4 regions of the Pseudorhizobium halotolerans genome follow, and region 1 is predicted to be linked to each of the others. Evidence: predicted binding sites of a transcription regulator. Region 1 holds the regulator's gene; each other region holds the start of a gene.

Region 1 (4,985 bases):
GCTGCGCCTTTCCATCGGCCAGGGGCATGAAGCCAAGACCCTGGCGATCGTCCTGCTCCTTCTCCTGACCATCATCGCCGTAGACCAGTTTTCCGCATGGCTGCGTCGCAGGCTGGTCGGCGACCAGGCATTTCAGACAATCTGAGCGAGGCTGCCATGACCGTTCTCAACACAGCCGAAATGGACGCGTTGGCGGCGCGCCATCCCGAGCTCCTGCACCGCTCTATCTGGCAGCGCTTCCGCATCCCGATCATCGCATCGGCGGCCATTCTCTACTTCATCTTCGCCTGGTGGTTCTTCGCTGTCGGCAAGGTGGTCGGCGGCGCGAACTGGGGCCTTGCAGGAAACTACCTCGCCGACTGGGTCTCCTACGAAATCCGGCCCGACATCGACATCGCCTCCGACGGATCCATGCAGATCACCTATCCGCGCTTCGATCCGATTGGCCCGAACCCCAATCCGGACTGGCTCGAGGCGAAACGCGAGACGGTAACGCGCAGGGTCGAGATGCCGGCGGCCGCTCCCTCCCAATCGGGCCAGGCCACATCGAGCTTCAGCTTCATGGCGCCCGCACCCGCCCAGCAGCCGGCCGCACCGGCGGCGCCTACTGTCGAGACACGAACCGAGGAGATCGTGACCGAAGCCGTCGTCCGCATGGGCTCCTCCCACACCATTGATGTCCAGCCGGACCGTGTCGTCCTCACGCGCGGCGGCGAAACGGTGACGCTGCTGCTCGATCGGGACGCAGAGGAAGTCCACGTCCAGGGCCCGCTTCCGGAATGGGTGGAACAGCGATCGATTGGGGGGCGGGTGACGGCGTTTTTCGGCTTCTCCGGATGGGTTGACGTCAGCGACGACCGCGTTCGCATCCGCAAGCGCTTCCTCGGCTGGGAGAACTTCCTCTTCGATACAAATTCCGCCTTCTTCGGCAAGTCGTCGGGCGAGATTGTCTCGCTGATCTTTACCGGCGAGCGGATCGACCCGGCTAGGTCCAACCTGTCGCTCGCCTGGAGCGACATCCTCTACAACCCGTCCTGGCAGCATCTCGACGTCTGGACGAAGCTCCTGCAGACCATCGTCATGGCCTTCATCGGCACGTTGTTCGCCATGATCGTCGCCTTTCCCCTCTCCTTCATCGCCGCCCGCAACATCTTCCGCAACCGGCCGGCGAACCAGCTGACGAAGCGCCTGTTCGACTTCCTCCGTTCGGTCGACATGCTGATCTGGGCGCTGTTCTTCACACGTGCCTTCGGCCCGGGGCCGCTCGCCGGCATCTCTGCCATCTTCTTCACCGACACCGGAACGCTCGGCAAGCTCTATGCCGAGGCGCTGGAGAACATTGACGACAAGCAGCGCGAAGGCGTCCGCTCGGTAGGCGCACCGCCGGTCACCGTCCAGCGCTACGGCGTCCTGCCGCAGGTCATGCCGGTCTTTGCCTCCCAGGCGCTCTACTTCTGGGAGTCCAATACCCGATCCGCGACGATCATCGGTGCGGTGGGAGCCGGCGGCATCGGCCTCAAGCTGTGGGAGGCGATGCGCACCAATTCCGACTGGGAGAACGTCGCCTACATGGTGCTGCTCATTCTCATCGTCATCTTCCTCTTCGACGGGATCTCGAACGCATTGCGCTCCCGGCTGATCGGCAGGGAGAGGTGACGGAGGCCTTTACGACCGAGCAATCCGAGCTTCCGACCGGCTTCGGTTTATGAAAACTCCAGAACCGCGCCGGGAACGGTCGCGGCTCTTTTCCTGCCACTCCTGTCCTCGGTTATCACCCTCCCCTCGAAATGCTGGCGCCCCCCAAAACGAGAAGAGCAGCCGCACTGCGGGCCGCTGCTCTGAGGTCTTCGGATCGCGTTCCGGGATGCCGGGCGCCTAGCCCTCTAGGGAGTAGCCGGCGCCGCGGACCGTGCGGATTACGTCGGGCATGTTGGAGAAGTTGAGGGCCTTGCGCAGCCGGCCGACATGGACGTCCACCGTACGCTCGTCGACATAGATGTCATGGCCCCAGACGCCATCGAGCAGCTGCGCCCGAGAGTAGACGCGTCCCGGTGCCGACATCAGGAATTCCAGCAAGCGGAATTCGGTCGGACCCAACCGCACCTCCCGGCTCTTGCGGTGAACGCGATGGGTTTCACGGTCGAGCTCGATATCGCCGCAACGGAGCACGGTTGATAATACCTCGGGCTTGGCACGCCGGAGCATCGCCCTGACGCGAGCCATCAGTTCGGGCGTCGAGAACGGTTTGACCACATAGTCGTCGGCGCCGGTCGCCAGGCCGCGAACCCGCTCGCTCTCCTCACCGCGCGCCGTCAGCATGATGATCGGCAGGCGCTCGGTCTCGCGGCGCTGGCGCAGGCGACGGCAAAGCTCGATCCCGGATACGCCGGGCAGCATCCAGTCAAGAATGAGGAGGTCCGGAACGCGCTCCTGGAGGCGCAGTTCGGCCTCGTCCCCCTTGACGATGGTTTCAACCTCGTAGCCTTCGGCCTCGAGGTTGTAGCGGAGAAGGACGCTGAGGGCCTCCTCGTCCTCTACGACGGTGATCTTTGGCTGCATGAAAAGGCTCCGCGATCCTAGTCGTCGCTCAGGACGGCGCTCAGCGTGTTGGACCGGTCATCCTTTGGCCGCTCACCCTCCGGCTGCGAGCCGGTCGCCATGTAGTAGATCGTCTCTGCGATGTTCGTGGCATGGTCGCCGATGCGCTCGATGTTCTTGGCGCAGAAGAGCAGATGGGTGCAGCTCGTGATGTTGCGCGGATCCTCCATCATGTAGGTGAGGAGCTCGCGGAACAGCGAGGTGTACATGGCGTCGATTTCCTCGTCGCGCTCGCGGATGGCTTCCGCCTTCTCAGCCGAGCGCGTGACATAGACGTCGAGCACTTCCTTGAGCTGGACCAGCGCCAGTTCCGACAGATGCTCGATGCCACGTGCAAGGTTGCGCGGGATGCCCGTTTCCTGGACCGCGATCACCCGCTTGGCAGTATTCTTGCCGAGGTCCCCTACCCGCTCCAGGTCAGCCGCGATGCGAAGCGAGCCGATTACCTCGCGGAGGTCGGCCGCCATGGGCTGGCGCTTGGCGATCGTCACGATGGCCTTCTCGCCGATCTCGCGTTCCGCGTGATCCAGGATCACATCGTCGGAAATCACCTTCTGGGCAAGTGCGGTATCGGAATTGACCAAGGCGCGAACCGCGTCGCCGCACATCTGCTCGGCAAGGCCGCCCATCTCGGAAATCCGGCGGGCCAGGTATTTCAACTCCTCGTCGAAAGCCGACGTGATGTGGGATGATGGCATGATCCAGTTCCTCAGTGTCTTGGTAGCGCGCGGTCCACCGCGGATCAGCCGAAGCGACCCATGATGTAGTCCTGTGTGCGCTGGTCGTTCGGGTTGGTGAACATCTTGTCCGTGTCATCCTCTTCGACGAGGTGGCCAAGATGGAACATTGCGGTGCGCTGCGACACGCGGGCAGCCTGCTGCATGGAATGGGTAACGATGACGATCGAGTAGTTCGCCCGCAATTCGTGGATCAGTTCCTCCACCCTTGCGGTGGCGATCGGGTCAAGTGCCGAACAGGGCTCGTCCATGAGGATGACTTCCGGCGACACAGCAACTGCGCGGGCGATGCACAGGCGCTGCTGCTGCCCGCCCGAAAGACCCGTCCCGGCCTCGTGAAGGCGATCCTTCACCTCGTTCCAGAGGCCTGCCTTCTGCAGGCTGCTTTCGACGATCTGATCGAGATCGGCCTTGGAGCGAGCGAGGCCATGGATGCGGGGACCGTAGGCAACGTTCTCGAAAATGGACTTCGGAAACGGGTTGGGCTTTTGGAAGACCATGCCGACGCGCGCACGCAGTTCCACGACATCAATGTCCGGGTCCTGAATGTCCTGGCCGTCCAGCGTGATCTTGCCGGTCACACGGGCATTCGCGATCGTGTCGTTCATGCGGTTTAGGCAGCGCAGGAAGGTCGACTTGCCGCAGCCGGAGGGTCCGATCAGGGCGGTGACGGTGTTCTTGCGCACGCCGAGGTTGACGTCGAACAGCGCCCGCTTGTCACCGTAGTAGACGGAGACGTCCTGGCCAATCATCTTGTAGTCGATCTCGTTCATCTTCTTTACCAAGGCTTCTTCAGTGGCGGCTTCCGACAGGATGTTCATCGCTCTGTTCTCCATTACCACCGGCGCTCGAAGCGGCGACGCAGTATGACTGCGACAAGGTTCATGACGAGCAGGAATACCAGCAGGACGATGATCGCACCGGATGCGCGCTCCACAAAAGCAGGGTCGCCGCGCTGCGTCCAGTTGTAGACTTGGACAGGCAGAGCCGAAGCGGGATCGAAAAATCCTTCCGGAGGTGCCGCGGGATATTCGCGCACGAAGGCGACCATGCCGATCAAAAGCAGCGGTGCCGTCTCACCGAGCGCCTGGGCAAGTCCAATGATCGTGCCGGTGAGGATACCGGGCATGGCCAGCGGCAGGACGTGGTGGAATACAGACTGCATCTTGGATGCACCGACGCCCAGCGCTGCATCGCGTATCGACGGAGGGACTGCCTTCAGGGCAGCCCGGGTGGCGATGATGATGGTCGGCAGCGTCATCAGCGTCAGCACCAGCCCGCCGACGATCGGCGCCGACTGCGGCAGCCCGACGAAGTTGATGAAGGCGGCAAGCCCCAGAATACCAAAGACGATCGAGGGTACGGCCGCAAGATTGGCAATGTTTACCTCGATCAGATCGGTGAAGCGGTTTTTCGGCGCAAATTCTTCAAGATAGATCGAAGCCGCCACGCCGATCGGCAGTGAAAGGACGAGGACGATCAGCATCATGTAAGCCGAGCCGAGTATCGCGACTCCAAGGCCGGCGGCCTCGGGCCGGGTGTCCGACGCGTCTGGTGCCGTGAAGAAGTCCCAGTTGAAGCGGGTCGTTAGGATCCCGGCCTGCTTCAACTCGTCGGCCAGGCGCAATTGCTCCGGGGATGTGTTGCGGT
Region 2 (4,985 bases), on a different contig from region 1:
GGTAGTTTGGTTCCGAGGGAGAAAGCAGCTTTTCCTCGGTCAGCGTTCCCGGCGTCACGAGCCGGACGACGTCGCGCTTCACCACCGATTTCGAACCGCGCTTCTTCGCCTCTGCCGGATCCTCGACCTGCTCGCACACCGCCACCCGGAAGCCGAGCGAAATGAGCTTCTGCAGGTAGTCGTCGGCGGCGTGGATGGGAACGCCGCACATCGGGATGTCCTGGCCCATGTGCTGTCCGCGTCGGGTCAGGGTGATCCCCAGCGCCCGGGACGCCTCCACCGCATCTTCGAAAAAGAGTTCGTAGAAGTCTCCCATCCGGTAGAAGAGGAGCGAATCCGGGTTGTTCGCCTTGATCTCGATATACTGCTCCATCATCGGCGTTGCCGATGCGCGGCTTTCTGCCGTGGCCAGCTCAGCCGTGGTCAGCGCGTCGATGGAGAATCTTTCAAATTGCGTCACGGAACCGGTTTTTTGTTGCGCAGGGGAATTGCCGACACTATCGATGTTGGCCCCGGAAAGACAACAGCCGCAGCAGCCAGAAGAACGGCTGCCCACAGGAAGCTGGGAGGAGGAATGCCAGTGAACGAGAAGGCCGCCCGAACGCGCACATCCGTCACGGAAAGCGAAGCGCTCGCCTTTCATGCCGAGGGCCGGCCCGGCAAGCTGGAAATCAACCCGACCAAGCCGATGGCGACGCAGCGGGATCTATCTCTGGCCTACTCCCCCGGTGTCGCGGTGCCGGTCAAGGCAATCGCCGCCGATCCCGCCACCGCCTACGACTATACCACCCGTGGCAACATGGTGGCGGTGATCTCCAACGGCACGGCGATCCTGGGCCTTGGCAATCTCGGCGCGCTGGCGTCGAAGCCTGTCATGGAAGGGAAGGCCGTCCTCTTCAAGCGCTTCGCCGATGTCGATTCCATCGACCTCGAAGTCGATACGGAGAATGTCGACGAGTTCGTCAACTGCGTCCGCTTCCTCGGCCCCTCCTTCGGAGGCATCAATCTCGAGGACATCAAGGCGCCCGAATGCTTCATCATCGAGAGCCGCCTGCGCGAGATGATGGACATTCCCGTCTTCCATGACGACCAGCACGGGACCGCGATCATTGCTGCCGCCGGCCTGGTCAATGCCCTGGAACTGACTGGGCGGGACCTCAAAAATACCCGACTCGTCTGCAACGGCGCCGGTGCTGCCGCGATCGCCTGCGTCGAGCTCATCAAGGCCATGGGCTTCAACGCGGACAACATCATCCTCTGCGACACCAAGGGGGTCATCTACCAGGGCCGCGCCGAGGGAATGAACCAGTGGAAATCCGCTCATGCCGCCAAGACGGACAAGCGGACGCTGGCGGAGGCGATGGACGGTGCGGATGTCGTGTTCGGGCTTTCGCAGAAGGGCGCCTTCTCCGAGGAGATGATCCGTTCGATGGCCGACAGGCCGATCATCTTCGCCATGGCCAATCCCGACCCGGAGATCACGCCGGAGGAAGTGGCCCGCATCCGCGACGACGCAATCATGGCGACCGGCCGGTCCGACTATCCGAACCAGGTCAACAACGTCCTCGGGTTCCCCTATATCTTCCGTGGTGCGCTGGACGTGCGGGCGACACAAATCAACGATGCAATGAAGATCGCCGCCGTGCGGGCGCTGGCGAACCTGGCGCGCGAGGACGTGCCGGATGATGTCGCGGCTGCCTACCAGGGCAACCGGCCGATATTCGGATCACAGTACATCATCCCCGTGCCATTCGATCCGCGGCTGATTTCCGCCATTCCGGTCGCGGTTGCGGAAGCAGCAATGGAGAGCGGCGTCGCACAGGGGAATATTCCCGATCTTGCCGCCTATGCGCGGGAACTATCGGCACGGCGCGACCCGATAGCGGCGACGACCCAGGGCATCTACGAGCGCGTGCGGCGCTTCCCCAAGCGCGTCGTCTTCGCCGAGGCCGAGGAGGAGCAGGTGATGCGGGCCGCAGTCTCTTTCGCCCATCACCAGCTCGGCACCGCCATCCTGCTCGGTCGCGACGACGTCATCCGCACGACCGCGGAAAAGGCAGGGATCGACCTCGAACGGCCGAACATCGAGATCGTCAACGCACGCATCTCGACGCGCGTAGATGCCTATATCGATCATCTTTATGAGCGCCTGCAGCGGAAGGGCTTCCTGTTGCGGGACGTGCAGCGCCTGATCCACAACGACCGAAACCACTTTGCCGCGACCATGGTGGCAGTCGGCGACGCGGATGCGATGGTCACAGGCACGACCCGGAACTACGCGACGGCGCTGCAGGACATTCGCCGCTGCATCGACACCAAGCCGGGCCACCGCGTCATCGGCGTGTCACTTGCCCTGTCCCGTGGCCGGACCGTCTTCGTCGCAGATACGGCGGTTCACGATATGCCGACGGCAGAAGAGCTCGCCGACATCGCCGTGGAAGCTGCCCGGGTCGCGCGCCGCATGGGCTACGAGCCGCGCGTGGCCCTGCTCGCCTATTCTACCTTCGGCCAGCCGACGGGGGAACGTTCCGAGCGTGTGCGGGAGGCGGTCAAGATCCTCGACCGTCGCCGTGTCGACTTCGAGTATGATGGCGAGATGGCCGCCGACATCGCACTCAACCCGCAGCGGATGGAGCAGTATCCCTTCTGCCGCCTCTCCGGCACGGCCAATGTCCTGGTGATGCCGGCCATCCATTCGGCATCCATCTCGACACGCATGCTGGCGGAACTGGGCGCGGCGACCGTGATCGGACCGCTTCTGGTCGGGCTCGACAAATCGGTGCAGATCACGTCGATGGGCGCCAAGGATTCCGACATCGTGAACATGGCGGCGATCGCCGCCTACAACGCGGGAAGTTAGCGGTCAGCTGGCAAAACGTCCGGCATCGGCGCCATAATAGTTGATGTAGCGGTTCGAGATCGCGGAAATCGGCAACACGACCAGCACATCGGTCGTGTTGAAAGCCGCGTCCACCACCGCGCCGTCGCCAATCATGGCGCCGAGGCGAAGATAGCCCTTGATCAGCGGCGGCATGGCCGCCAGCGCCTTGCGCGTGTCTATCCCTTCAGGCGGCACGAGGTCCATCTCCCGGCGCAGGTCCGGGCGCGCCGCTACGGCCCATTCGCCCTTCGCACCCACATTGTGCTGGAGGAAAGACAGCGCCAGGGCATGCTCCTCCGGATGGATCCCTGGAAAGGAGGCGCAGCCGAACATGGCAGCCATGCCGTGCTTCAGCGCATAGGCCCAGTTGCCCTGCCAGAGGAGTTCTACTGTCCGCTTCGTCCGATAGGCCGGCAGGACGCAGGAGCGACCCAGTTCCATGAACAGCTTGTCGGGATGACGCGCAAGCAACGGCTCGATCTCGAACTCCGAGGCGCTGTAGAAGCCGCCATGGGACATGGCCACCTGATGGCGCAACAGGCGGTAAGTGCCGACGATCTGATCCTCGATCTCACCTTTGATGGCGCGATCGATGACGAGGAGGTGGTCGCAGATGGCATCGAAGGAATCGACGTCACGGCGAAGGCGCATCGCCTCCGGGGGCAGTTGTGCCTTCATCTCTTCCACGAAGACGCGGTAGCGGACGGCCTGTGCCGCATCCACTTCACGCGCCGTCCGCGCAAGCCGCGTTTCCAGGCTGCCGATCCGTCCAAGGATCTCATCGGCCGGCTGCTGAACCAAAGTCTGGCTGGGGTTCGCGTTCACGTCATGCTTCAGAAGGTCTAGCGCCATGGCGATTTGCCCCACAGGTTCAACTCACCGCCGTATAATCATCTTCCCGCAACAGAAAAATGACAATGGGTGTCACAATAGGTTGGGGCAGAGCCGCCCGTCAATGCAGTTCCGTTGGCGCCACCTTACGCGAGGCCAGCTGTTCGACCAGTTGCAGCAGATGCTGAGGATCCGTGGGCTTCCCGAGCCGCGCGCTTATGTCGAGTGCTTCCGAACCGACCAGCGACTGTCCTGAAGCATCTCCGGAAAGCACGATGACCGGCGTGGCTGAAAGCCGGTTCAAACCTTCATGCCGCCGCAGTTCCGACAATGCCTCCATGGTGGGCATGCCCGGCATGTGAAGGTCGGTGATAATGACATCGGGGCGACCGTCCGGTATCACGGCATGATCGAGAATCGATCTTGCATTGTCGACGATATCCACCCGATGGCCTCTTTTCCTCAGAGCAGCACTGACCAGTTTCGCTCCTACGGGATCATCCTCTGCGACAAGAACATGTAGTCTCGACACTGCAGGTGGGCTCACCGCTTCCGTTGTCGATCCGGCCGGGAGACTCGCTTCTTCACGGCTCCGGGAACCATTGAGGCGGCCGGACAGGACATCGATCAGTGATTTCTCACGCAGCGGTCGTATCAGCCATGCGTCATAGAGTTCCTGCGGCTGCGAGGCCCGCTCTTCCGGGTTGACGAGGAGGATGCGGTGCAGCGGACCGGTGCCTTGACCGCCTACCGACTGGGCCGCCAGCCGATGATCGACAATGAGATCGGTAAAGGGCGTCAGCGCGGAATCGCCCGTGAGCAGCTCGGCTGCATCCGCCGTACTCTCGACATGGCGGCAGGTCCCCCCCAGCGTTTCAATCGTCGCGACGGTTGCCGTGGCCGCCGGCCCGGCTGGTGCCAGCAACAGCACCCTATTGCGCTCCAGCAAGCTCCCTCGCCGGGTAGCGCCCGCCGGCGCATCCTCCGCAAGCCTCAGCGGGAAACGGATCGTGAAGGTGGTGCCCAGGCCAGGCTCGCTCGCCGCCGAGAGACTGCCGCCGAGTTCGCGCAATATATGAAGCGCTATGGCAAGCCCGAGACCTGTTCCGCCACTGCGCTGGGCGGCATCACCCATCTGCTCGAACTCACGGAACAGCCGCATCCGCGCATCGGCGTTCATTCCGGGGCCCGTGTCGGCGACGGCGATGACGATGTCGGAACCTTCCGTGCAGACGCTGATCAGGACGCCGCCGCGTTCCGTGAACTTCACGGC
Region 3 (4,985 bases), on a different contig from region 1:
CCATCGATCCTGCCAGAGATTCCCCCAGCCGAACCATGGAGAGGACTCCACCGTGTCCAGTGCGTTGGTCCACAGCATCAGACGCTCGCGCATGGATGCGGGAGTGTCGGGGTTCTCTACGGCACGGCGCATGGCATCTCGGGGATCGACATACCCCATTCCAAAGCTGAACAACTCGCTGGTGGCTTCTATTGTCGGACCAGCCACGCGTCTGGCATCCTCCTGCGCAATGATGATGCCCATCATCGCGACCAGCAGTACTGCAAGCACGGCCAATGCCAGACGTCTGCCATAGAATGCTAGGACCGCCAGGGACATGAAGCCCGCCAGGGGGCCTAGGGCGAGCCACACCCCTTTCGACTGGGCGCCCAGAATACCGACCCCGCTCAACAGCACTGTCAGGAACCCCATTCCAAGGATCGCGGCGAGACGCCAACCGTCATAGCGCCGTGTTTCCACGACGTAGAGCATCAAGAAAATGCTCGTGACCAGAAGCATGCCGCATCCGATCGCTGCATGGATGGGATTGTTGTGAAAGAGAGGGAACACGCGCTCGCCGCTCCCGAGCGCAGCCCAGTCGATGCTCGCCAGCAACCCCAAACCGCCGGCGGCGATCAGAACGATCGCCGCCGGAAAGAGGTGCTGGCGTGTCTTGTATAGTGCCACCCCAAGCGCCGGAAAGAAGAGCGGGAATATGTACAACCACTCGGAGGTGCCGCGTGCGTCATGAACTGTCACGCCGATCACGAAGCGGATAGCAGCGTAAGCGGCCCAAAGCCAGCAGAACCAGGCGAGCCAGTCACGCGAGAGGACGCGAACGTGGTTCCGAAAACGGATCATGGAAAGCGCAACGAGCGCCAGCGTTGCGTAGCGGTAGGCGTCGCTCTCCACCAGCATGGCGGAAGCCATCAGCACCCACAACAGCGGAAGAAGAAAGGGGTCAAACCGGGAGGAAGCAGGCGCCGGCATGAGTTCAGACCCCCTTGAGCGCATATCGGATCCGCTGGAGATAGTCCCTTGCCCGCTGCCAATGAGTCGGGAGGCGCTTCCACCAGACGAACTTTCTCTCCTTGTAGCCGCTTCGGTTGGCGATAGTGCTTGCCGATCGCTTGGACGTGACGACGTCCTCGTCCACGGTCAAGACTTCCGCGCCTATCGCCCAGCCCCGCTCGAGAGCGATGTCGAACGGGTATTCCATCACCTTCATCTGCTCAACCAGCTTCGCCGCACCGGCGCGCGTGACCGCGTAGCAGGCCGCTGAGCCCATGGGACCGTGAATGGCCCGGCCGATCCGGTCGCCTCGATCGCTTGTTGCATAGATCCTGAAACCGACCATGCGGTGATTGAACAGTTTGATGACGTCCGCCCCCGGAACCGCGGCGAGCGCCGCCGCTGCACGCTGTGGCAGATCCGAGGAAAGCCTGATGTCGTCCTCAACGATGATTGCCTGAGGCAGCCCGGCCTCAAGAAAAGTCGAGAGCGCCTTCATGTGGCTGCGATAGCAGCCATACTCGCCCGGGATCATATGACGCCCGTTGTTGCGCATGAAGGCAGGTTCGTTCGCGTCGACCCGTTCTTCTGCTTCGACAACAGTGCCGTCAATCGCCGCAACCCTCTGGACAGGCAGGCCCAGAGCAGCAGCCTCGCGCGAGAGTTCCTCCCAGCGCTCCAGGGAGCGGTCGAGGTTTATCGCGTAGATGATAACCTGAGGGGTGTCGGCGCTATGCATTAGGACTCGTCGGAACGGGTTGGAGGCGGCAGTATCGTCAAGCCTGACGAAAGCGCCTATCCGCTCGCAGTCAGTGATTGATCGAGAGCGTCCTCGGCCGACAGCGCCGCTGCGTTCAACCGCGCACGGAGTTTCTCAGCCTTCTGACGCTTATCGTAGCGATTAAGTGACTGCGACCAGCTTTTCAACGGAATTGCGGCGTTTTCACCATAACCATCGATCAGGACGATCCGGAGTTGCCCCGGGAGCCGGTCTGAAAGCACGAGATTGTCGATCCCTAGCTCGTTGACCACAACCGGACTGCGCTCGAGCCAGTCAAAGAACTCATCCAGCAGCGGCAATAGGCTCCTGTCCAACCGCCGAGACTTCATCAGGCTCGCGACTGTGGGCGCGATGTCGCTCCGAAAGGTCTCGCATCGAACCGCAAGCCCGGGACCGATGTCGGTATCGACCAAACCGACCACCTCTTCCAGATGCTGCGAAGGATGTCCCTCGGCGGCGTAATAAGCCACCTGCTCCTCCAGAACCCGCATGAAATTCTTCAGATGATAGAAGCGGCGACGGCGGCCACGCAGAAATCCCCAGCGGGCCTTCTGACGCCTGGCGGCTTCGGACCGCACCACCTTGACGAGAATCGACTGGTCGTCCGGGTGGCGATACACAGCCGAGTTATTGCCCGAAGCAACAGGCGCGCTATCTGCCAGATGGATCATGCAAGGCTCCGGGGACAATACGATCGAGAGGTTGCGCTAAGCCTGATCGTGCCGATCGGCTTCAACAGTTCGCAACTTGCGCCTTATGCGACGGTTTGGTGACGAAATTCAAGCTGCACCAAATTTCTGCCACCTGTGGACGTCGCTCAGTTGCCAAAGGTTCTGGCGCGCCACGTCAGAGGGACGGATGCGGCAGCCCCCATCTCAACCGTGGTCTTCGTCCTGCTCCGGCTCCAGCATGGCGACAAGCTCTGCCACGCGAGGGCTTGGCAGATGATGCCCTTCGTTGATCAGCGCCTCGTCACTGTTGAGCCAGGTCCACGCTTCCATCAGGTCCTGGAAGCTTGCGCCGGTTGCAAGGATCTCGGCCGCGAAATTGTCGTCGACCGGACCCAAGACCTGCCGGATTTCTTCCCGTGTGATGGTCATTGCTGCCTCCTTCAGCCTTCGCAAGACAAGTTAGGATATCGGATTTCGTGAACAATAGGAGGCCGGTCGCTTTGTGGGCAATCCACGACCATCAGTGGACCACTACCTGGCCGGAGACATCAACTCCGCCAGTTGCAGGACAGCCTGCGCCAGCGCCTGGCGTTGCTGCGCGGGAAGGCCAGCGAAGTTCTCCAGAAATACGTCGCCCATCGGCTCCGGCGCCTCCGCCACCAGCCGAGTACCTTCCGGCGTGAGTCTCGTGTGGACGATCCTCCGGTCGGTACCGGACCGGTATCGCTGGATCAGTCCGCGCTCCTCCAGATTGTCCAGGATCGTCACCAGCGTCGCCGGGCTGATGTCAGCATAGACGGATAGCGCCACGGAGGTTACCTCCCCAAGCTCCATGATGCCCTTCATGAGGATGAGTTGGGCCGCCGTCAGCCCGCATCGCTTCGAAAGCGCCCGTGATTGAAGATCGTGGGCCCGGACGATTCGCCGGACTGCCTTCTCGACCATCCGGGCTTCCGTCTGCAACCTTTTCCCATCCGTCTCGTTTGCCGCGACATTCATGCCTTGACCATATCCATTCGATCTCTAACTATTAGATCTAGTATTATTTCAGGCCATTCAAGAGCAAGAGAGGATTGATAGGAACCGTGTGTGGGATCTGTGGTGAAGTGCGCTTTGATGGGGGACAGCCCTCGCCCCTCGTGCAGGCGAAAATGATGGATGCGATAGCGCCGCGGGGGCCGGATGGCTCCGGGTTGGTTATCCATGGCAATGCGGCGCTCGGCCACCGGCGCCTGTCCATCATCGACCTCTCGCAGAAGGCTCGCCAGCCCATGGTGGATGCCGATCTCGGCCTCACCATCGCGTTCAATGGCTGCATCTACAACTATCCCGAACTCCGCAACGAGCTGGAAGCCAAGGGCTATCGCTTCTTTTCGCACGGCGACACCGAGGTGATCCTGAAATCATGGCATGCCTGGGGAGTCGAGTGCGTGAAGCGCTTTCACGGCATGTTCGCGTTCGTGCTTCACGAGCGCGACAGCGGTCGGGTCGTCATGGCGAGGGACCGGTTCGGCATCAAGCCGCTCTACTTTGCCCGGACTGGAGGTGCGATCCGGTTTGCCTCCTTCCTTCCGGCGCTTCTGAAGAGTGGCGACATCGACACCTCGATCAACAAGACGGCGCTGCATCACTACATGACCTTCCATGCGGTAGTGCCCCCGCCACACACGATCGTCAACGGTATCCAAAAGCTGCCGCCAGCGACGATCCGCGTCATCGAGGCTGATGGGCGCGAAGAAGACACCGTCTATTGGGCGCCGCCCTACCAGCGAGATCCATCGCTGAGCAAGCTTTCCTCGACCGAATGGCGGGATCTCGTACTGGACGCGCTGAGAACGGCAGTTCGTCGTCGGATGGTGGCTGATGTTCCGGTGGGCGTCCTGCTTTCCGGCGGGGTGGATTCCAGCCTCATCGTCGGCCTTTTGGCAGAAATGGGCCAGAAGGACCTCATGACCTTCTCGGTCGGATTTGAAGCCGCGAACGGAGAAAAGGGCGACGAATTTGTCTATTCCGACATTGTCGCCAAGAGGTTCGGCACGGATCATCATCAGATCTTTGTGCCGTCGGAGCGCCTCATGGAGGCCTTGCCGGGTGTCTTCGCGGCAATGTCCGAGCCGATGGTTTCCTATGACAATGCCGGTTTCTACCTGCTGTCGCAGGAGGTCTCGAAGCATATCCGGGTGGTGCAGTCGGGCCAGGGGGCAGATGAGGTCTTCGGTGGCTATCACTGGTATCCGCCGCTGGCACAGTCGAACGACGTCAGCCACGACTATGCAAAGGTATTTTTCGATCGCTCGCATGACAAGCTTTCGCAGCACCTCAATCGCGAGTGGATGACGGAGAGCGACGTCAGCTTCGAATTGGTTGATCGCCACCTTCGCTCCCCCGGTGCGGACACGGCTGTTGATGCCGCCCTTCGTCTCGACAGCCAGGTCATGCTGGTGGACGACCCCGTGAAGCGGGTCGACAACATGACCATGGCCTGGGGCCTGGAGGCACGCGTGCCATTCCTCGACCACGAACTCGTTGAACTGGCTGCCAAG
Region 4 (4,985 bases), on a different contig from region 1:
TGCGCCGACCTGGCAGTCGCCCTGCGGGAGATGGAAACGGCGCGGGACGCCATCGCCGCACAGCGCGCGGCGGCTCAACGCATCCTGCGCCCGAGCGGAGAGCGTAACGCCATCCTCGCAGCGCTGCAGGAAAACCGCTGTCAGGCTGACGCAGTCCCGGAGCCGGTCCCCGTTTCCGCCGACCCTTCCCCCTCCGTTCACGGTGAGGGATCAGTGAAACCCTACTCCAGCATCACGACCCTGGCCCCGGACGCCGGACGCAAGCCCTCGCCGGACGCCGAGGCAATCGCGGCGCCCCCGCCCCCCGAGCGGCCCTATGACGCGTCGAAGCCGGTGCGAACCGTAGGCCCGGTGTTTCTTCCCGACGACGATCGGATCGACCTCGCCAATCCCGCAAAGGACGGGGCCCAGCCGAGGCAATGACCGGGCCACTCAGCCTGACGTGTTGACGGGAAAATAGCGGACATAGGCGAAGGCACTGCCATCCGGCGACCAGTTGGGGGAGTTCATTGTCCCCTGTCCGCCAAAGAGCTCGACCAGGGTTTCGGCATTGCCGCCATCGGAATCCATGATCCGGATCCGGACCGGCTTATCCCGCGGATGGTCGAAAACCTCCGGATCGTAGGAGAGGAAAATGATCCTGTCACCGTTCGGTGACGGATGCGGGAACCAGTCGCCATAGGCGCTCTCGGTGATTCTCTCGGCCGCGCCTCCCTCAGCCGGCACCCGCCAGATCTGCATCAGGCCGCTGCGACTGGAGTTGAAGTAGATCCAGCAGCCATCCGGTGAATAGTCTGGCCCGTCATTGCGTCCTTCGCCGAAGGTCAGCCGACACTCTTCCCAACCTTCCATGTCGATCGTGTAGATGTCGAAGAGGTCGTCCCTGATCCCGCAATAGGCGAATTTCCGTCCGTCGGGCGACCAGCCATGCCAGTAGGAGGGAAGGTTTCGTGTCACCAGCCGCGGCTCGCCACCGGCAGCCGGGAGCACGTAGAGGCCGACTGGCCGTACTCGGCCTTGTCAGAGATCGCGATCAGCGAACCATCCGCGGAGATGCCGTGATCGTTGTTGCACTGTTGGGCGAAGCCCGTGTCGACCAGCTCCGGGCGCATGCTGCCGTCGATCGGCAGCCTGTAGATCAGTCCCTCGCTGTTGAGGAGCAGGTATCGCCCGCAGGGCGACCAGTTCGGCGCTTCGAGCAGCGCCTCCGTCTGCCAGACCACGCGGCTCTGGCGGGTGGCGAGATCGAACGTCTCGATGGAGCTGCGAAGCATCTACCGGTCCCGGAAACGGTTGGTGATCGGGTAGCGCCGGTCACGGCCAAAGTTCTTCTTCGTGATCTTGACGCCGGGCGCCGATTGCCGCCGCTTGTATTCCGCAAGATAAAGCAGGTGCTCCACCCGGTGCACGGTCGCCAGGTCATGGCCGCGCGCCACGATCTCCTCCACCGACATTTCCTGCTCCACCAGGCATTCCAGGATATCGTCGAGCACCGGATAGGGTGGCAGGGAATCCTGGTCGGTCTGATTGGGCCGCAATTCCGCTGACGGTGCCTTGGCGATGATGTTCTGCGGGATGACGGTACCCGTTGGTCCGAGCACGTTCGGCGGCATGTGCTTGTTGCGCCAGTCGGCGATCGCATAGACCTGCATCTTGTAGAGGTCCTTGATCGGGTTGAAGCCACCGTTCATGTCGCCGTAAAGCGTCGCATAACCGACCGACATTTCCGATTTGTTGCCGGTCGTCACCACCATGGACCCGAACTTGTTGGAGATCGCCATCAGGATCGTGCCGCGGGTCCGGCTCTGGAGGTTCTCCTCGGTGATCCCCTCGTCCGTTCCCTCGAAGAGCTCCGCGAGCGACGACAGGAAGCCCTCGACCGGGTCGGCGATCGGGACGATGTCATAGCGCGTCCCGAGCGCGCTGGCGCAGTCGGCGGCATCCTTCAGCGACTCCTCAGATGTGTAGCGATAGGGCAGCATGACGCAGCGCACCCGCTCCTCGCCCAGCGCATCGACGGCAATCGCCGCGCAGACGGCAGAATCGATGCCGCCAGAAAGGCCGAGGACCACGGACTTGAAACCGTTCTTGTTAACATAGTCCCGGAAGCCGAGGACGCAGGCGCGATAGTCCGCTTCCTCCTTTTCCGGCAGGCGTGCCATCGGACCGTTCGTACAGCGCCATCCATCCGGCCCGCCGCGCCAGTCGGTGACGGTGATTGCGGACTCAAACTGGCTCATCTGGAATGCCAGCGTCCGGTCGCCATTGAAGCCGAAGCTTGCGCCGTCGAAGACAAGCTCATCCTGGCCGCCCAACTGGTTGGCGTAGATCATCGGCAGCCCGGTCTCGATCACCTGCTTCAGCACCACCTGGTGGCGCACATCCACCTTGCCGCGATAGTAGGGCGAACCATTCGGTGACAGCAGGATCTCAGCCCCACTCTCGGCGAGCGTTTCGCAGACGCCAAGATCGCCCCAGATATCCTCGCAGATCGGAATACCGAGGCGGATGCCGCGGAAGTTTACCGGCCCCGGCATCTCGCCAGCTACGAACACCCGCTTCTCGTCAAACTCGCCATAGTTCGGCAGGTCGACCTTGTCGCGAACGGCGAGGATCCTGCCCTCGTCCAGCACCGCGATAGAATTATGTCGCCCGCGCTCTCCCTGCCGCGGGAAACCCATGACCACGCCCGGTCCGCCATCGGCCGTGTCCGCAGCCAGCGCCTCGACCGCCTGAAGGCAGGCTCTCAGGAAGGCGGGCTTCAGAACCAGGTCCTCGGGCGGATAGCCGGAGATGAAGAGCTCGGTGAAAATCACCAGGTCGGCGCCCTCGCGCGCGGCTTCGGCCCTTGCCTCGCGTGCCTTTGCAAGGTTCTGGACCACGTCTCCCACGGTCGGGTTGATCTGGGCGATGGCGATACGAAGGGCGCGAGCTTCGGGATTTTTCTGGGTCATGTGCGAGATCTACCGCAGCCTGGGAAAGCGAGCAACGGCGACGCCCGCCGATCGTTGGCAGACCCCATGCAACCTTGTCGTCTTCAACGGGTTCACCTCCCGTTCATGACAGTTATGTGACGGCTTCATGACAGGACTTAGCATGGAGTACGACTGTGGCCGAAGCCGCCGAGCATGGAGATCTGCCGAAGAAGGATATTGGCCGCGTCTCGCCCGCGCTTCATCATGGCGCGATCATTCTCCTTCTCCTGATGCTGTCTGTCGCGCTTGTGGCAGGAGTCGAATCGCTGGCCGGGCGGCCCCTTCACAGGATTCCGCAGTTCCTTTTTTCGATGCCTGGGCTGACGACAGTCGCCGGCATCTTCATGATCGCGCTGGGCCTCGACGTGCTGATGGGTCGCGCCTTCCGTTCCATGCTTCTCATTGCTCCCGCCGCACTCGCGCTCGCTTTCCTATCCGGCGAAAAGCAGCAATATCTTTCCGATCCGCTCTATCCGTCCGACCTCCTCTTTGCCCGCCAGATCAAGGAACTCCTGCCGGTCATGGCGAGTGCCCAGCCGTTGATGGCAGTTACGCTAGGCCTTGTGACAGTGCTGGTGCTGGCACTCGTTGTTTACTGCGGCTTCTTCGCCTGGAACCGCTTTCCGAAGCTCTCCTCCCGCGCGCGCCTGTTTCGCCTGGTCTTCTCTCTGCCGTTCCTCGTCGGCTTTACGCCCATGATGGAATATACCGACCATTCCTGGCTGCGCGACCGGCTGAAGATCCGGCCGATGATGTGGGACCAGGCTGCAAACTACAGGCATAACGGCTTCCTCGTCGCATTTGCCTTCAATGCGCCCATGTCGAAGGTTTCGGTTCCCAAAGGATATGACGCAGCGGCGATCGCACAGGTGGAGGTTGACCGGGACGTCACTCCCGCCTCCCCGGTGGCAGGCCGGAGCCAGCCTGCGGACGTCATTGTGGTCATGAGCGAATCGCTCTGGGATCCGACGAGGATGCCGGGGGTGGAGTTCACGGCCGATCCGATGCCGACCATTCGCCAAAATCAGGCCGGCAATGTCTTCTCCCCGGAATTCGGCGGGATGACTGCCAATGTCGAGTTCGAGGCACTGACGGGCTTCTCTAACGCCTTCCTCCCCTATGGCAGTATCCCCTACCAGCAGTATATCCGCCGCCCGCTTCCTTCGCTTGCGAGGTTCTTCCGCGACAAGGGCTACGAAGCGGTCGCCCTTCACCCCTTCGAGGGCTGGTTCTGGAATCGTGAGAATGTCTACCGACATCTCGGCTTCGATCGTTTTCTGGCACAGGACGCGCTTCCTGAGCTGGAAAAGCGCGGCCGGTTCGCATCCGACGAAGCCCTGATCGACCAGATCATGCGTATCGGTGACGAAAGTGCCGCGCCGCTCTTCCTGTTTGCTGTCACCCTGCAGGGGCATGGCCCCTATGAAGCCACGCGCTATCCTTCCGAAAACGTCGAACTTGCCAGCACCCTCTCGGCCGCTGCGACGCAGCAGGTGGGCACCTATGCCGAGGGTGTCCGGGAAGCGGACGCAAGTCTGACACGGCTGATGGAGTGGGCGAAGACGCGGCCACGCGAGACCATCATCGTCCTTTTCGGCGATCATCTTCCGCCGCTCGGGAAAGCCTTCGTCGAAAGCGGCTATATGGAGGATGCCGTCGCCGCCCGACGCGCGCCTCTGCCGGTCATGCTCAAGGAACACGAGACGCCGCTGATCGTCTGGTCGTCGAAGACGGGGCCGAGAAAAGATCTCGGGACGATCAGTCCGGCGCTTCTCCCCCACCAGATCGTAACGTCCGCCGGCCTCAGTGATCCCTTCTACACCGGCTTCCTCGGAAAGATCGCCGCGCACTACTCGGTGATCGACCGCTACATGCTGGTGGATGCCGAGGGTTCGGCGCACCCCGGCTGGCAGGATGGACGGAAGGCGGCACCGCCTCCCCTCCAGGAATACCGGCTGCTGCAACACGACATGATCTTCGGCGACCAATTCTCCCGCGAACGCTTCTTCC

What was found. The regulator PhoB, encoded in region 1, activates phosphate uptake and scavenging genes when phosphate is short. The targets are predictions, from matches to a motif close to TGTCATNNANCTGTCAT.
Region 2: olsB (l-ornithine N(alpha)-acyltransferase) is a predicted target of PhoB. The motif match lies at 3,782-3,798, and genes of this name have one in related genera.
Region 3: FN060_RS12760 (YrbL family protein) is a predicted target of PhoB. The motif match lies at 2,530-2,546, and genes of this name have one in related genera.
Region 4: FN060_RS07625 (LTA synthase family protein) is a predicted target of PhoB. The motif match lies at 3,071-3,087, and genes of this name have one in related genera.

What each region holds. Positions count from the first base shown of each region.
Region 1 covers NZ_CABFWE030000004.1:187,065-192,049, reverse strand. Annotated here, with positions in the region: gene phnE (phosphonate ABC transporter, permease protein PhnE) at 1-145, shown strand, start outside; gene phnE (phosphonate ABC transporter, permease protein PhnE) at 157-1,656, shown strand; gene phoB (phosphate regulon transcriptional regulator PhoB) at 1,876-2,559, opposite strand; gene phoU (phosphate signaling complex protein PhoU) at 2,577-3,296, opposite strand; gene pstB (phosphate ABC transporter ATP-binding protein PstB) at 3,341-4,156, opposite strand; gene pstA (phosphate ABC transporter permease PstA) at 4,171-4,985, opposite strand, start outside.
Region 2 covers NZ_CABFWE030000007.1:71,054-76,038, forward strand. Annotated here, with positions in the region: gene mutS (DNA mismatch repair protein MutS) at 1-376, opposite strand, end outside; gene FN060_RS13240 (NADP-dependent malic enzyme) at 575-2,860, shown strand; gene olsB (l-ornithine N(alpha)-acyltransferase) at 2,864-3,733, opposite strand; gene FN060_RS13250 (ATP-binding response regulator) at 3,834-4,985, opposite strand, start outside.
Region 3 covers NZ_CABFWE030000005.1:1,594,233-1,599,217, reverse strand. Annotated here, with positions in the region: gene FN060_RS12770 (O-antigen ligase family protein) at 1-969, opposite strand, end outside; gene FN060_RS12765 (glycosyltransferase family 25 protein) at 974-1,729, opposite strand; gene FN060_RS12760 (YrbL family protein) at 1,786-2,442, opposite strand; gene FN060_RS12755 (hypothetical protein) at 2,647-2,871, opposite strand; gene FN060_RS12750 (MarR family winged helix-turn-helix transcriptional regulator) at 2,974-3,441, opposite strand; gene FN060_RS12745 (N-acetylglutaminylglutamine amidotransferase) at 3,528-4,985, shown strand, end outside.
Region 4 covers NZ_CABFWE030000005.1:553,483-558,467, reverse strand. Annotated here, with positions in the region: gene FN060_RS07640 (hypothetical protein) at 1-423, shown strand, start outside; partial or broken gene FN060_RS07635 (TolB family protein) at 433-1,274, opposite strand; gene FN060_RS07630 (NAD+ synthase) at 1,275-2,954, opposite strand; gene FN060_RS07625 (LTA synthase family protein) at 3,110-4,985, shown strand, end outside.